DNA from 3 places in the Mesorhizobium sp. 131-2-1 genome. Region 2 is predicted to be linked to each of the others. Evidence: riboswitches for the same ligand, from Rfam matches in the RefSeq annotation. Region 2 holds a riboswitch; each other region holds the start of a gene.
What was found. Region 2 has a riboswitch for thiamine pyrophosphate ahead of JG743_RS22310 (Ykof family thiamine-binding protein). Riboswitches for the same ligand answer to the same signal wherever they lie in the genome.

Region 1 (5,581 bases), 1.0 Mb from region 2:
CTGCGCCGCGTCGTTGGCGTCGGCGATCGAGCCCGGACGAAGCCCGTCGCCGAGCGAGAACGACACGTCGTAAGCGCGACAGATGTCGCAGATCTCGGCGAAGTGCTCGTAGAGGAAGCTCTCCCGGTGATGGTGCAGGCACCATTTGGCCATGATCGAGCCGCCGCGCGAGACGATCCCAGTCACCCGGTCGACGGTCAGCGGGATGTAGTGCAGCCGCACGCCGGCGTGGATGGTGAAATAGTCGACGCCCTGTTCGGCCTGTTCGATCAGCGTGTCGCGATAGACCTCCCAGGTCAGGTCCTCGGCGATGCCGCCGACCTTTTCCAGCGCCTGGTAAAGCGGCACCGTGCCGATCGGCACCGGCGCATTGCGCACGATCCATTCGCGGATGTTGTGAATGTTGCGGCCCGTCGACAGGTCCATCACCGTATCGGCGCCCCAGCGGATCGCCCACACCATCTTCTCGACCTCTTCGGCCATCGACGAAGTGACGGCGGAGTTGCCGATATTGGCGTTGATCTTGACCAGGAAATTGCGGCCGATGATCATTGGCTCGCTCTCGGGATGATTGATGTTGGCGGGAATGATCGCCCGCCCGCGCGCCACTTCGTCACGCACGAATTCCGGGGTGACGAAGTCGGGGATCGCCGCGCCGAAGGCCTCGCCGTCGCGCTCAATCTTGCCGCGCAGCATCTCGCGGCCCAGATTCTCGCGGATCGCGACGAACTCCATTTCGGGCGTGACGATGCCGGCGCGCGCATAGGCAAGCTGGGTCACCGCCTTGCCCGCTTTGGCCCTGAGCGGCTGGTTGCGAACGGGAAATTCCGGCGTCAGGCGCTCGCCCGTCGCGAACCCATTGTCCTCCGGCCGGACATAGCGGCCGTCATAGGCCTCGACATCGCCGCGGGCGATGACCCATTCCTGGCGATGCCGGGCGAGGCCCTTTTCGATGCTGGTGTCGATAGTCGGGTCGGTGTAGGGCCCCGACGGATCGTAGACGGTGACGGGCGGTTCGCCGGCGGTCGGATGGACGGAGATCTCGCGCATCGGCACCCTGATCTGCGGGTGGAGGGTGCCTTGCTTGTGGATCTTGCGTGAGGCGGGCAGCGGTCCCGTCGAAACGGCGGGGGTGAGGGCATTCATCTTGAGGCTCCTTTGCTCGTGCATTGGAGACCCAGTTCTGTGCCGGAAGGATGAAAAGACGCTTTGGTCGTCCTGCCAAAACAGGACCTCGGGCATGAACTCCCGCAAAGCGCTTGCACCGTCCCTACGCCAGTATGAACTGGATCAGGTTCAACGGGTCACTGCGCCGCGAAAGCCAGCAGTATCTCAGCCCCTTGCCGGGACTCCCCTGGTGAATGCCTCAAGTTGAACGGGCTCGCGCTATCTTGTCAAGCGAAGGATGGAGAAAGCGTAACGGCCATCTGCGTCGAGATCGACGGAGTAGCTCAGGCGGTCCAGTATGTGGTTATCCTAATCGAACGTGATAATCCGCGGCTTCAGGGAGGTGATACGCGCTTCGTCCAGGTATATGGAGTTGCAGACAATGAAAGCCGGCGAAGGCCACTTGACTGGGTGAAACCGACGCGCACTGGGGTGACAGAAGGTCTTAGAGGGCGTATGTTGACATAAAGATGTCTTTATGTGCCTTGGATGCGGCTGTCGTCTTGAGGATGAAAAATGTCGCAAAGCTCCTCATCGCTGGATGACCTGTTCGGCCCCGCCGCGGCAAAGCCCGACGGTTCCGAAGTGGTTGCTGCGCTGACCGCAGCAGCGCACGAACGCATCCTCATCCTTGACGGCGCCATGGGCACGCAGATCCAGGGTCTGGGTTTCGACGAGAGCCAGTTTCGCGGCGAGGCCTTCGCCGGCTGCCCCTGCCACCAGCAAGGCAACAACGACCTTTTGATCCTGACCCAGCCCGGGGCGATCGAGGAAATCCACTATCAGTACGCCATCGCAGGCGCCGATATCCTCGAGACCAACACCTTCTCCTCGACCTCGATCGCCCAGGCTGATTACGGAATGGAGGATGCCGTCTATGCGCTGAACCGCGACGGAGCGCGGCTGGTGCGCCGTGCCGCGCTGAGAGCACAGCGGGAAGACGGCAAACGCCGTTTCGTTGCCGGTGCGCTAGGGCCGACCAATCGCACGGCGTCGATGTCGCCTGACGTCAACAACCCAGGCTATCGCGCCGTGACTTTCGACGATCTGCGCCTCGCCTATGGCGAACAGTTGCGCGGGTTGATCGACGGCGGCGTCGACATCATCCTGATCGAGACCATCTTCGACACGCTGAACGCCAAGGCGGCGATCTTCGCCTGCAACGAGATCTTTATCGAGAAAGGCGTGCACCTGCCGGTGATGATCTCCGGCACGATCACCGACCTGTCCGGCCGCACGCTGTCCGGCCAGACGCCGACCGCCTTCTGGCATTCTGTGCGTCACGCCAGCCCGTTCACCATCGGCCTCAACTGCGCGCTCGGCGCCAAGGCCATGCGCGCGCATCTGGCCGAGATTTCGGACGTCGCCAACACTTTCACCTGCGCCTATCCGAATGCAGGCCTGCCCAATGAATTCGGCCGATATGACGAGAGCCCGGAATACATGGCCGCGCAGATCGAGGATTTCGCACGCGAGGGGCTGGTCAATGTCGTCGGCGGCTGCTGTGGCTCGACGCCGGATCATATCCGTGCCATCGCCGAGGCGGTAAAGAAGTATCCGCCGCGCGCCATCCCCGACATCGAGCCGAAGATGCGCCTGTCCGGGCTGGAGCCGTTCACGCTGACCGACGAGATTCCCTTCGTCAATGTCGGTGAGCGGACCAATGTCACGGGGTCGGCCAAGTTCCGCAAGCTGATCACGGCGGGCGACTATGTCGCAGCGCTCGACGTGGCACGCGACCAGGTCGCCAACGGCGCCCAGATCATCGACATCAACATGGACGAGGGGCTGATCGATTCGACGAAGGCGATGGTCTGTTATCTCAACCTGATCGCTGCCGAACCGGATATCGCCCGTGTCCCCGTGATGGTCGACAGTTCGAAATGGGAGATCATCGAGGCCGGCCTCAAATGCGTGCAGGGCAAGCCGCTGGTCAACTCCATCTCGATGAAGGAAGGTGAGGAAGCCTTCCTGCATCATGCCAGGCTGGTGCGCGCCTACGGCGCGGCGGTGGTCGTCATGGCCTTCGACGAGGCCGGCCAGGCCGACACCAAGGCGCGCAAGATCGAGATCTGCACCCGCGCCTACAAACTCCTCACCGAACAGGCCGGCTTCCCGCCCGAGGACATCGTTTTCGACCCCAACGTCTTCGCCGTCGCCACCGGCATCGAGGAACATGACAACTACGGCGTCGACTTCATCGAGGCCGCCGGCGAGATCACTGGCACGCTGCCGCATGTCCATATTTCTGGCGGTGTGTCGAACCTGTCCTTCTCGTTCCGCGGCAACGAGCCGGTGCGCGAGGCCATGCACGCCGTGTTCCTCTATCATGCCATCCAGCGCGGCATGGATATGGGCATCGTCAATGCCGGCCAGCTTGCCGTCTACGACACGATCGAACCGGAGCTGCGCGAGGCCTGCGAGGATGTCGTCCTCAACCGCATGCCCAGGGCCGGCGGCACCGCCACCGAACGCATGCTGGAGATCGCCGAACGCTTCAAGGGCACGGCGAGCCAGGAAGCCAGGGAACGCGATCTCGCCTGGCGCGAATTGCCGGTCGAACAGCGGATCAGCCACGCGCTGGTCAACGGCATCACTGAATTCATCGACGCGGACACCGACGAAGCGCGGCGCGCCGCCGAACGGCCGCTGCATGTCATCGAGGGTCCCCTGATGGCTGGTATGAACGTGGTCGGCGACCTGTTCGGTGCGGGAAAAATGTTCCTGCCGCAAGTGGTGAAGTCGGCGCGCGTGATGAAGCAGGCGGTGGCGGGATTGCTGCCGCACATGGAGGCCGAGAAGGTGGCGAACTCCGCCAACGGCATCGACACCGGCGAACGCCAAGCGGCGGGAAAAATCCTGATGGCGACGGTGAAGGGCGACGTCCACGACATCGGCAAGAACATCGTCGGCGTCGTTCTCGCCTGCAACAATTACGAGATTATCGATCTCGGCGTCATGGTGCCGGCGGCCAAGATCCTGCAGACGGCACGCGAGAGACAAGTCGATATCATCGGCCTGTCCGGTCTCATCACGCCGTCGCTCGACGAGATGGTGCACATGGCTTCCGAGATGGAGCGCGAGGGCCTCGACATCCCGCTGTTGATCGGCGGCGCGACGACCAGCCGCGTGCACACGGCGGTGAAGATCCATCCGCGCTATACCAGCGGCCAGACGGTCTACGTCACCGACGCCAGCCGGGCGGTCGGCGTGGTCTCGTCCTTGCTTTCGAACGAGACCAAGGGCGGCTATGTCGACGCGGTGCGCGCCGAATACAAGAAGGTCGCCGATGTGCATGCCCGCTCCGAAGCCGACAAGCAACGGTTGCCGCTGGCCAAGGCGAGAGCCAACGCGCACCGGATCGATTGGTCGAGCTATGAGCCGCCGAGACCTTCCTTCACAGGCGTGAAGGCTTTTGAGAACTGGGACCTTGCCGAACTCGCGCGCTACATCGACTGGACGCCGTTCTTCCAGACCTGGGAGCTGAAGGGGCGTTATCCAAAAATCCTCGAAGACGAGGCGCAGGGACCAGCGGCGCGCCAACTGTTCGAGGATGCGCAGGCGATACTGGAGAAGATCATCGCCGAGAAATGGTTCGCGCCACGCGGCGTCATCGGCTTCTGGCCGGCCAACGCCGTCGGAGACGATATCAGGCTGTTCACAGACGAGGCGCGATCACAGGAATTGGCGACCTTCTTCACCTTGCGCCAGCAGCTGAACAAGCGCGACGGCAAAGCCAATGTCGCGCTGTCGGATTTCGTCGCCCCGTCGGAAAGCGGCAAGCCCGATTATGTCGGCGGCTTCATCGTTACCGCCGGCATCGAGGAAGTGGCGATCGCCGAGCGTTTCCAGCGGGCAAATGACGATTATTCGTCGATCATGGTCAAGGCGCTGGCCGACCGCTTCGCCGAGGCCTTCGCCGAACGCATGCACGAGAAGGTGCGCAAGGAATTCTGGGGCTACACGCCCAACGAGAATCTGGCGCCAGACGAACTGATCGGCGAACCCTATCGCGGCATCCGCCCGGCGCCCGGCTATCCGGCGCAGCCCGATCATACCGAAAAGGCAACGCTGTTCCGGTTGCTCGACGGCGAGCGCAATGCGGGCGTGAGCCTCACAGAGAGCTATGCGATGTGGCCTGGCTCGTCAGTGTCCGGCATCTATCTCGCGCATCCCGAAAGCTATTATTTCGGCGTCGCCAAGGTCGAACGCGACCAGGTCGAGGACTATGCGCGCCGCAAGGCGATGCCGTTGGCCGAGGTCGAGCGCTGGCTTGGGCCGATCCTCAACTACGTGCCGGTGCCTTATGCGGCGGCGGCGGAGTAGCTTCGCGAAGCTGTCGCCTTTTGCTTCAGGTGGCGTCGCTTTCCTGTGAACGGAATCAGCGCATCGCAGACCGCATGGCTCATTCGCC
Region 2 (5,581 bases):
CGTCGAGCGGCGCGCCGTCGAAGCGCATTTCGCCCTCGCCCTTCAGCGCGCCGGTGAGCAACTGGAACAGCGTCGACTTGCCGGCTCCCGACGGCCCGAGGATGGAGACGAACTCGCCCGCCGCGACATCAAGCGAAATGCCTGACAGGACCTCGAGCGCGCCGAAGCTTTTGCGCACGTCGCGGAGTTCCAGCCGGGTCATGGCGACCCGTCCCGGGCATGTCCAGGCTTGCGATCGCGCCCGCCGCGCTCGCTCTTAGCATTTTCCCAGGGCATGGCCAGCCGCTGCACCAGCACGGCCAGGCCGAACAAGGCTAGCGTAAGCGCGGCACTGACGGCGACTGCGGCAAGCACGAGGTCCGGCCGGAAATTGTTCTTGGCGCTGAGCATGTAGATGCCCAGCCCTTTCGCCGCGCCGGCATATTCGGCGAAGATCGCGCCGACCACGGCATAGGTGATGGAGATCCTCAAGCCGGCGAAGAAATAGGGCAGCGCCGAAGGCAGCCGCGCCAGCCAGAAGATGCGCCAGCGCCCCGCCCCCATGGCGGCGAGCATCTCGGCGATCTCCTTTTCGGTCGCGGCAAAACCCTCGACCAGCGCCACCATCATCGGGAAGAAGGTGACGAGCGCGACGAGCAGGATTTTTGGCGCGAGCCCGAAGCCGAACCAGAGTACGACCAGCGGCGCGATCGCCACCAGCGGCAAGGTCTGGCTGGCGATCAAAAGCGGAAACAGCGCGCGCCGCAGCCGCGGCAGGAAATCGACCAGCGCCGAGAGGATGAAGGCGGCGAAGAGCGAGCAGGCAAAGCCGGCGGCCGTGGCACGGATGGTGGGAAGCGTGTTTTCGGCCAGCGCTTCGCGGTTCTCCCAGGCCTGCAGCAGCACGCGCGACGGCGCCGGCAGCACGGTAGGGGCGATGCCGCCGAGGCGGGCGTAGAGCTCCCATGCGGCAAGCAGCAGCGCGAAAGCGAGGGCGGCGGGAACCAACTTGGCGAGGGTCGAGGTGAAGGCTGATCTCCCCCCTTGCGGGGGAGATGTCCGGCAGGACAGAGGGGGGTGTGACGGAGCGCCAGCTTTTGAAATTTGTCCTGAAGGAACTGACGAACGCCGCGCATGTAGCCAACTGACAGGCCGGCGGGACAGCGCCCCTCTCTGCCTTGCCAGGCATCTCCCCCACAAGGGGGGAGATTGGCCGTCGCCTCGGCTTTCGCCAATCACCGATGACCCCGCTCCCTCTTCTGAGAAGCGGTCAGATGCGGGGATCTCTCCCCCACGCAAAGGGTCGAACGGAACAGCCACGACAATATCCTCGACAGCGCCTGCGCGCCGCTCAAACCGCGGTCGGGCTGTTCGCCGAAATGGTGATGTCGAGGGTCACATGACCGGCGCCGGGGCCGAAGCGGCAGAAGGCTTCGGCGAGCGTGGCAAAGATCGCGCCGGCATCGCCGCGCAATTTGGTGCAGAAGTGCTTCGAGCGCTCGAAGACGCCCGACTGCTTCAGGAAGTCGATGCAGCCATAGATCTCGTCCATATGGTCGCCAGTGCCCATCACGTAGAGCGAGAACTGGGCGGCGGCCGGCTGGTCGACCGAAGGCGTCGCCTGAACGGCGCGGATGGCGGCCAGCTTGCGCTCGTCCAGCGGGATCACCGGCCCGCCGATCTCGTCGGAGCGGCAGATCGGATCGTCGGGCTCGCCGGGACAGCCGCGCGAGACCGCCGCCGAGAGCACGCAGTGCTTGCCGCTCCTTGCCGCCGCCACGAACAGGTCGCGCATGGCCGGGAACAGCACCTCGGGCGGCCCGACCAGAAGGGTCGAGATGTCGTCGGTCTCGATCCGCAGCCTGTCGCGCCAAGGATCGAGCGCGCCGAGCGCGCCGAGGATGACGCCGACGAAATCGTCGGCCATCGGATAAAGGGAAATCTGTGCGCCGGAAAACATGGCCCGCCTCGCTCCGCTGGTATTATCCAGATCAGCTTTAGGGTCCGGAGGCTTGCCGCCCCCATCTCAGCCCCGACCGTACGGAGCACCCCTGTGGATGCGGCGGTTAAAGCACTGTTTGGAGGCTTGGGGAAGCGGTTTTTGGCGGCCTCCGTCAGACCAAGCGCCTCATCTCCCCCTAGGGGGAGATGGCGCGTCACAAGATTTTTGCGGGTTTCTCGCAGCCATCCAATCGTTCAATTTGTACGAATGTTGCTTGACCGATATTCGTACGTAAAGTACGATATTTCCCTTCTTCTCCGGAGGGACCTCCTTGAATACCGCGAACCACGCCGCCTTCGCCGACCTCTCCCGCCCGCTTTTGTCGCCACTGCCGCTCGAGCAGCGCGAACGCCTCGCCGGCGCCTGGCGGATGGCCAGCCAGGACATCGCCGAGGACATCCGCTTCATCCGCCAGTACCTGAAGGTCATCGCCGAGAAGGACGAACGCCTGTCGACCGGCACGCTGGTCCACAGCCGCGCCTATGTCGAGGCCTGTGCCGGCTGGCTGCCCCAAACCGTGGCACGCTATCTGCGCAACCTGCGCGCCATCACCGAATGCGAGCTCGCGATGACGGCGGCGGGCGTCAGGTTTGCGCTGTCGAGCGATGCGTGGGAGGCTTGAAGGGCGGGCGCTTCCCCTTCTCACCCCACAAGGGCGAGAAGGTCAGATGCCTCCCTACCAGCTGAACTGCAGCCCCGCATTGCCGCCGACGGTGCCGCTGGAGAAGGCGATGCCCATCGTCCCGGTCAGCCGGCCGCCATGGGCAAAGCCTTCGCTCAGCACCGCAGCTCCGGTGAAGCCGAAGGCGTCGGCGCCGCCGGCATTGCCCCAGTTGACGCGCAGGCCGAAATGCTCGCCCTGGACGAGATCCGGCGCGGCAAGGGCGGCCGAGATCGAGGCGTTCTCGAAGGCGCGGGTGACGCGGTTGTCGATGTCGTCGACATGGCTGGCCAACGCGGTCTTGCCGGTGACGGTGGTGGTGCCGCCATTGCCGTCATCGACCTCCTTCCTGGTGTCGCCGGTCTGGGCGTTGATGCAGGTGTCGGTGCCGGGGCTGTAATAGTAGTTGGCACCGTAGGCATAGCACAATTTGACGTATTCGACCGGCTTCGCCAGCGCCGGCGCCGACAGGCCGCAGAGCGCGCCGAGCATCGCCGGCGCAAGAAGATATCTGAGCATGATGGCCCCCGGCCTTACCAGGTGAGCTGCAGGCCGGCATTGCCGCCGACGGTCTTGCCCGAGAAGGCGACGCCCGCCGCGCCGGTCAGCCGGCCGGTGCCGCTGGGCAGGAAGCCCTCGCCCAGCACGGCCGCTCCGGTGACGCCCATGGCATTGGACTGGCCGGCATTGCCCCAGTTGACGCGCACGCCAAAATGCTCGCCATGGACGAAATCCGGACTGGTCAGCGCCGAGGCCACCGAGGCGCTTTCGAAGGCGCGGGCGACACGGCCGTCAATGTCGTCGACCTTGCTTGCCAGTGCGGTTTTCCCCACGACGACGCCATCTTCGGTGGCGCGGCGCGTCTCGCCGGTATCGGCGTTGATGCAGGTATCCGTGCCGGGGCTGTAGTAGTATCGCGCGCCATAGAGCGAGCACACACGGACATACTCCACCGGCGCCGCCAAGGCTGGCGCCGACAGACCGCCTGCCGCGGCCACAAACACAAATGAAATGAACCGGTTGATGCCTTGCATTGCCCCTACCCCGAAGCTCGTTGCCGAAAAAACCCTGGCGCGAAAAGGCGCACGCGGGCGCGTGCGGTGTCAACGGCGCGATCAGGTCAATACATGACTTTTACTGGGTGTATTTTGGTTTGCATCGCGCATGTTGCGGCGATGCCGCGCCGGATGTCTCGCTACACTAGTAAATCCCCCGCGCGCTCAACCAAACCAATCGCATGCATTCTAATATTCTTAAGCTTGCCTTCAGGTGGTGCCGAAGGCTCGGCGCCGCCTGTTCGACCTTATCTCCTGCCCTACAAATCCAAGACGGTGTTCACCCGTTGAACTTGTCCGGAAACTGTTTGGCGATGCCTTCCGTCAGCATGTACAGCAACGTTCCGTCATCGGACCACGGTCCCCACGATCATGAGACTGAAGTCTCACCGCCACGCGCAGAAGGCCAAGCTGTCATTTTCAAGGAAACCGGAGCCTTGCCAACTCATTGGTAAGCGGACCACCGGATTACGTCCCTTCATCGGCGGTCATCGGGTGCCCGTCCATCGTCCCCCGTGTGTCGGCGGGCACCCGCCCACGCAGTGATCCCATGCGCCTGGGAGACATGATAGCGAGCGCCCTCGCCTTGCTGCTGTTGACGTCTCTCGCCGGCGGCATTTTCCTGGTGTTCGGAAGGCCGCTCTGGCGCGAGCGCTTTGGTCAGATGGGCATTGTCGCGAAAAGCCCGCGCCACGGAGGGACCGATGACGCGGGCCGGCTGGTGTTTTGTCCACCAGCCAGCGCGGGACGCCAAGCAGCGACGTCCGACGCAACACCTCAACCATTCGATGCGGCCAATGTTCCGTCCGGTCGCCGACATGCATCAGCCAAAAAAGGTGCTTTTAGGCCGACTGAACTAGGGCACTCAGTCTTAATTGAGTGATCCCTAATATTCTAATAGATTAGTCATGCGGGGGCTGGGGCTTCTTCCTTTCCCGCAAAAAGGCCGGTGCGGTGCGATAGATCTAGCAACGAGCGCCCGACTGCACCGGCCATTTCACTCCCTTACCTTGGTCAAGATGGGGCTGGCGCTCTCATTGACGGCGTTGCAAACAATTTGAATAAATTAGCGGTCGCTAACGAGCTCATCAGATCATCGTGCGCGAATGGCTGGAGACCAACGCCTTCTACCGGTGCGAACGATCGACGAGGACAGCGGGACGGACGGCAACGCGTAGATGCTTCCGCGCGATACGGGCCCTGAAATCGCTGGATTCTTTGCATTTAATACTTGACACCTAAACTCATGATTAAATAGATGAGCCCCGCGTCGGATCTCCGGTCCGAGCGGATTCGTGAATGCAAATCAACAATGACGGTGTTCGTGCGCAGCGACGCGCTATCGCGGCGTGAACATATCTTTGCGCCTTTTCGGGGGGAAGTTGAGCGGTCTGGATTTCTCGCTGAGTTTGGCGCCGGTCTTGGCATCCTACATCCGCACACTGCTTCGGCTGCTCCATTTCGCGGGCCTGGTTTTCGGGTTGGGCGGCGCCGTCTTCCTCGATCTGCTGTTGGCACGCTACCGTCGAACGGTCGTGACCGCCGAGCTTGTTGGCCATGTTGGATGGATCAGCCGCCTTGTGGCGATAGGGCTCCTGATTCTCTGGATTTCCGGCATCGGATTCCTACTGCTCTATCAGGTGACGGAACCGCAAAAGCTGATGAACCCGAAGATCTGGGCCAAGGTGACCATCGTCGCCATCCTGTCGATCAACGGGTTGGCCATTCACCGGCTTGTGCTGCCGTTCCTACGCCAGCGGATCGGCCATCAGCTTCTGTCGGGGATCAATGGCCGCACCAAGACGGCGTTGATCAGCTGCGGCGTCATTTCCGCTGTATCCTGGACCGCCCCGGTCGTGCTTGGCGCTGTGCCGCAGTTGAATT
Region 3 (5,581 bases), 2.1 Mb from region 2:
GGCGCAGCGAGACGGTCACCACCGACGTGCCCGATGCCTTGACCGCATCGGCAAGGATGGCCGGCGAAGGATATTGCGCGGTGCCGAGAAGCAGGCGGGAAGGAAGCGTCGTCCCGAGAAGCTCGAACATGCTAGCCTCCCTGCATGGGCGAGAGGATTTCGATCCGGTCGCCGTCGCTCAACTGGAATTCCGCCCGGTTGGCTTTGTGCACGAGGTCGCTGTTGACGGCAGTGGCGAGCCAATCGCCTTCATAGTCGAGCGCGGCAAGCAGCTCCGCCAGCGTGGTGGCGGCAACCTCACGCGCTTCGCCGTTGACCATCAGTTTCATGAGTAGGTTCCTTGGTTCCGTCTTGATTGAAAACCAGGTCGGCAGCTTGGCGCGCCATGGCGGGGGCGAGGAGAAAACCGTGACGATAGAGCCCATTGATCGCGACGGTGTCTCCGCTCGCTTCGACGCGGGGCAGGTTGTCGGGAAAGGCCGGACGAACGCCGACACCGGTTTCAACGATCTCGGCCTCGCCAAAGGCCGGATGGAGGGCATAGGCCGCGCCCAAAAGCTCCATCATTGAACGAGCCGTGACAGGTCCAGTGGACTGGCTCTCGATCATCGTCGCGCCGATCATGAAACGGTGGTCGGTGCGTGGCACCATATAGAGCGGAAAGCGCGGATGAAGCAGCCGGACCGGGCGCGACAGCGAGACATCAGGCGTACGCAGGATCAGCATCTCGCCACGAACGCCACGCAGCCTTCCATCGACGGCGGACATTCCCGTGCAGTCGATTTGACGACCGAACCCGGAAACAGCCGGGGCATCGGCGCAGAAGTGGAATTCGACTCCCATCGCCGCCAGCCTGTCATGAAGTGCCGCCATCGCCTGGCGCGGGTCGAGATGGGCTTCGTCGGAGAAGAGCAGTCCGCGGCGGAAGCGGCCGGCGAGGTCGGGCTCGAGCAACGCGATTTCATCCTCATCGACGCGCCGATGACCCGACGTGCGGCTGGCGAACCGGTCGAGTTCGCCCGCATCGCGCGGCGCGGCCACGACCAGTGTTCCGGCCCGCGTCACCTGCCCGGGCGTTGCCGTATCCCACCAGTCGGCGGCATCGCGTCCGAGATCCAGCACCGGTTGCTCGGCGCTTTCGCGCTCGCACCATGGCGCCAGCATGCCGCCGGCGAACCACGACGCATTGCCGCCGAGGCCATGTCTTGTCTCAGCAACTGTCACCGCCGCGCCGCGCGTGGCGAGTTCGAAGGCTGCGGTGAGACCGGCGACGCCGGCCCCTTTGACCAGCACCCTCATGACCGCTCATGCGCCTCCGGCACCAGCGGTGTGCCGGTCTCGTCCGCCGGCACGTAGAGATCGCCGCCCTCGCGGTATTTCGCCGCCATCGCCGCCATGCCCTCCTTCTGCGCTTCGGCACGAATGTCGTGGGAAATCCGCATCGAGCAGAATTTCGGCCCGCACATCGAGCAGAAATGCGCCAGCTTGTGCGCTTCCTTGGGCAAGGTCTGGTCGTGGAAGGACCGCGCTGTTTCGGGATCGAGCGACAGGTTGAACTGGTCCTCCCAGCGGAACTCGAAGCGCGCGCGGGAAAGGGCGTCATCCCTGACTTTCGCCGCCGGATGCCCCTTCCCCAGGTCGGCGGCGTGTGCTGCGATCTTGTAGGTGATCACGCCAATCTTGACGTCGTTGCGATCGGGAAGGCCGAGATGTTCCTTCGGTGTGACGTAGCAGAGCATGGCGGTGCCGAACCAGCCGATCATGGCGGCGCCGATACCTGAGGTGATGTGGTCGTAACCCGGCGCGATGTCGGTCGTCAGCGGTCCAAGCGTATAGAAAGGCGCCTCGCCGCAGACGGCGAGTTGCTTGTCCATGTTCTCCTTGATCTTGTGCATCGGCACGTGGCCGGGCCCCTCGATCATCACCTGGCAATCCTTGGCCCAGGCGATCTTCGTCAGCTCGCCGAGCGTTTCCAGTTCGGCGAATTGCGCTGCGTCATTGGCGTCGGCGATCGAGCCGGGACGAAGGCCGTCGCCGAGCGAAAAGGACACGTCATAGGCGCGGCAGATGTCGCAGATTTCGGCGAAATGCTCGTAAAGGAAGCTCTCCCGGTGATGGTGCAGGCACCATTTGGCCATGATCGACCCGCCGCGCGAGACGATACCCGTGACCCGGTCGACCGTCAGCGGGATGTAGTGCAGCCGCACGCCTGCGTGGATGGTGAAATAGTCGACGCCCTGTTCGGCCTGTTCGATCAGCGTGTCGCGGTAGACCTCCCAGCTCAGATCCTCGGCGATGCCGTTGACCTTTTCGAGCGCCTGATAGAGAGGCACCGTGCCGATCGGCACCGGCGCATTGCGCACGATCCATTCGCGGATGTTGTGGATGTTGCGGCCGGTCGAGAGGTCCATCACCGTATCGGCGCCCCAGCGGATCGCCCAGACCATCTTTTCGACCTCCTCGGCCATCGAGGAGGTGACCGCCGAATTTCCGATATTGGCGTTGATCTTCACCAGGAAATTGCGGCCGATGATCATCGGCTCGCTCTCGGGATGATTGATGTTGGCGGGAATGATCGCGCGTCCGCGCGCCACCTCGTCGCGCACGAACTCCGGCGTGACGAAGTCGGGGATCGCCGCGCCGAAGGCTTCGCCGTCGCGCTCAAGCTTGCCGCGCAGGATCTCGCGGCCGAGGTTCTCGCGGATGGCGACGAACTCCATTTCAGGCGTGATGATGCCGGCGCGCGCATAGGCTAGCTGCGTGACCGCCTTGCCTGCCTTGGCCCTGAGCGGCCGATTGCGAATGGGAAATTCCGGCGTCAGGCGCTCGCCCGTGACGAATCCATTGTCTTCCGGCCGGACATGGCGGCCGTCATAGGCTTCGACATCGCCGCGCGCCGTGACCCATTCGTGGCGAAGCCGGGCAAGGCCCTTTTCGATGTTGGTTTCGACAGCAGGGTCCGTATAGGGTCCTGACGGATCGTAGACGGTGATGGGCGGTTCGCCGGCCGTCGGATGGACGGAGATTTCGCGCATCGGCACCCTGATCTGCGGGTGGAGGACGCCGGATTTGTGGATTTTCCGCGAGGCGGGCAGTGGTCCCGTCGACACGGCGGGGGTGAGAGCATTCATCGTGAGGCTCCTTTGCTCATGCATTGGAGACCCAGTTCTGTGCCGGAAGGATGAAAAGACGCTTCTGCCGACCTGCCGAAACAGGACCTCGGGCGTAAACTCCCGCAAAGCGCTTGCACCGTCCCTACGCCAGTATGAACTGGATCAGGTTCAACGGGTCACTGCACCGCGAAAGCCAGCAGTATCTCAGCCCCTTGCCGGGACTCCCCTGGTGAATGCATCGAATTGAACGGCCCTTCGCTATTTTGTCAAGCGCATTCGTCCCGCAGCGGTGATCGGCGACCAAACAAACCCAGCGGAAAAGCATGGTAGTATCGAGAGCAAGTCACGCTCCAGAGGAGCGGTGAAGCGCCCCCAATAAGGCGAGCCCTCATGCGGATTTCGGTGCCTTTTCCAGCACGGTGTTTTCGGGGCTTTCCGGAACGACGCTGCTGCCGCCCAGTTGGGTGAGATTGCTATAGAGGTCTGTCTTGCTCATCGTCGGCAATCCTTCCCCTTCGGCTAGACGCCCCGTTTGTTTCCCCAGAGCAGAACATGAAGCTGCGGCAGTACACGCGCCTCGAACCACATGTCACGGGTCACTTTTTCAACCAGCCATTCCATGCGCCTCATCACACCGGCCATGTCGATGAACGCGTCTTCGTTGCCGGGACGCGGCGGCGTGTGATTGCCGGGCTGCAGATAGACGGGTAATTGCGGGTAGCGCGCCGCGGCGTCTTTGGCATAGGCATAGTCATCTTCGTCGAAGACGACGAGCTTGAGCGCCGTCTGCGGCTTATCCTGCGCCGCCTCTAAGCAGGCGTCGAACGCGGCCCAATCTGTCGTCATTTCACTTGAGGGCGGCTTGGGGCTGAGTACCAGCACGTCGAGATCCGCGAACCATTGCTTAGACACCGAACCTTGGGTTTCCAATGCAAAACGGTAGCCCTCACCATGCCCGCGGTCGATCAACTGGCCAAGCGGCTGGATGGCCGGATTGCCGCCCGACAGCGATACCATCACGGGCTGACCGCCGGAAAGTGCAATGACCTTTTGCCAAACCGCGTCGGAAGACATCATCTCCCAATCATGGCGGAAGCGACGGTCCACCGCATGCAGGCTGTCGCACCAGGAACAGCGATAATCGCACCCGCCGGTTCTTACGAACACCGTCGGCAAGCCGATCAGCACGCCTTCGCCCTGAATGGTCGGCCCAAAAATCTCGCTCACCCGGATTCCGGGATGCAACGCGCAAGTCATGGTCGGTATTCCGCCCAGGTTTTCGGCGTCTCGCTCACCCGCACGGCGGAGGTTTCGGGTAGCCGCACCTTGCACCAGTCGTAGAAGTGCCTGGCCAGACATTCCGCTGTGGCATGGTCATGCCCCAGCACGTCGTTAAGATGCCGATGGTCGAACGTCCCATCGATGTAGTGCTTGAACGCCGCCAGATCTTGGTAGTCGCGCACAAAGCCGTGTTCGTCCAGTTCGCCACCTGAAAGCTCCACTACGACGATGTAGTTGTGGCCGTGCAGACGTGCGCACTGATGATCTGGTGGCAAGGAGGTGAGCTGATGCGAGGCCGAGAAGTGGAACTCTTTGGTAATGCGGAACATCACGCGCTCCTTGTCTGGATAGCGTGGAGCCAGAAGTCTGCGTCCTCATAATCTGTCGGGTCGGTGATGCCGGCCAGATCGAATGCTTCGCGCCGTTCGACGCATGTCCCGCAGCGACCGCAATGAAGTGCACCGCCCTTGTAGCAGGACCACGTCGCCTCGAACGGTGTGGCGTACTTTGCCCCCTCGCTGACGATGTCGGCCTTCGACATATTCACATACGGAGCGTACAGGCGGATATCGGCGTAGCCTGCGAGGGCATGGTTCTGCATCGTCTGAAAGGCGTCGATAAAAGCGGGCCGGCAATCGGGATAGATGAAATGATCTCCGCCGTGGACGGCAGTGGCCACCGCATCGGCCTTCTGCGCGGCGGCAACCCCGAAGGCGATGGCCAGCATGATGGCGTTCCTATTCGGCACCACCGTGATCCTCATGGAGTCTTCGGCATAGTGCCCGTCGGGCACGTCCACATTATCAGTCAGCGCCGAGCCGCTCAGGTTCCGGCCAACATCGCGGATATCGACGATCTGGTGCGGAACAGCCAGCCGCTTGGCGCAGATAGCGGCAAAGCCGAGTTCCTTTTTGTGCCTCTGGCCGTAATCGAACGAAAGCAGGCCAATGAGTTTCTGCTCGGTCGCCACCTTGTGAGCGAGCGAAACAGAGTCCAATCCGCCGGAGCAGATGACGAGGGCTTTCATGGTTTGAATCCTTGTTTTGACCGGGTAAGGCTGCGACCGGAGATTTCTCTGCGTTCCCACTACTCCACGGAGCCGGTTTTGTGAATGGGGTGGACGCGATTGAGCGCACGTACCTTGTTGTCAGCGTCCCCAAGATGACTTGCACGCGACTTGTCGCGTA

Region 1: linked by a shared signal. The riboswitch ahead of thiC (phosphomethylpyrimidine synthase ThiC) and the one ahead of JG743_RS22310 (Ykof family thiamine-binding protein) in region 2 are both predicted to bind thiamine pyrophosphate.
Region 3: linked by a shared signal. The riboswitch ahead of thiC (phosphomethylpyrimidine synthase ThiC) and the one ahead of JG743_RS22310 (Ykof family thiamine-binding protein) in region 2 are both predicted to bind thiamine pyrophosphate.

Annotation. Positions count from the first base shown of each region.
Region 1 covers NZ_AP023247.1:5,630,136-5,635,716, reverse strand. The annotation lists gene thiC (phosphomethylpyrimidine synthase ThiC) at 1-1,146, opposite strand, end outside; TPP riboswitch at 1,250-1,366, opposite strand; partial or broken gene JG743_RS34680 (aspartate 1-decarboxylase) at 1,387-1,566, opposite strand; gene metH (methionine synthase) at 1,684-5,493, shown strand.
Region 2 covers NZ_AP023247.1:4,580,717-4,586,297, forward strand. The annotation lists gene JG743_RS22300 (ABC transporter ATP-binding protein) at 1-202, opposite strand, end outside; gene JG743_RS22305 (ABC transporter permease) at 199-987, opposite strand; gene JG743_RS22310 (Ykof family thiamine-binding protein) at 1,331-1,939, opposite strand; TPP riboswitch at 1,930-2,042, opposite strand; gene JG743_RS22315 (hypothetical protein) at 2,253-2,603, shown strand; gene JG743_RS22320 (porin) at 2,658-3,161, opposite strand; gene JG743_RS34205 (porin) at 3,176-3,607, opposite strand; gene JG743_RS22330 (hypothetical protein) at 5,179-5,581, shown strand, end outside.
Region 3 covers NZ_AP023247.1:6,659,209-6,664,789, reverse strand. The annotation lists gene JG743_RS32040 (thiazole synthase) at 1-130, opposite strand, end outside; gene thiS (sulfur carrier protein ThiS) at 132-329, opposite strand; gene thiO (glycine oxidase ThiO) at 298-1,299, opposite strand; gene thiC (phosphomethylpyrimidine synthase ThiC) at 1,296-3,131, opposite strand; TPP riboswitch at 3,235-3,351, opposite strand; gene queE (7-carboxy-7-deazaguanine synthase QueE) at 3,633-4,370, opposite strand; gene queD (6-carboxytetrahydropterin synthase QueD) at 4,367-4,723, opposite strand; gene queC (7-cyano-7-deazaguanine synthase QueC) at 4,723-5,421, opposite strand.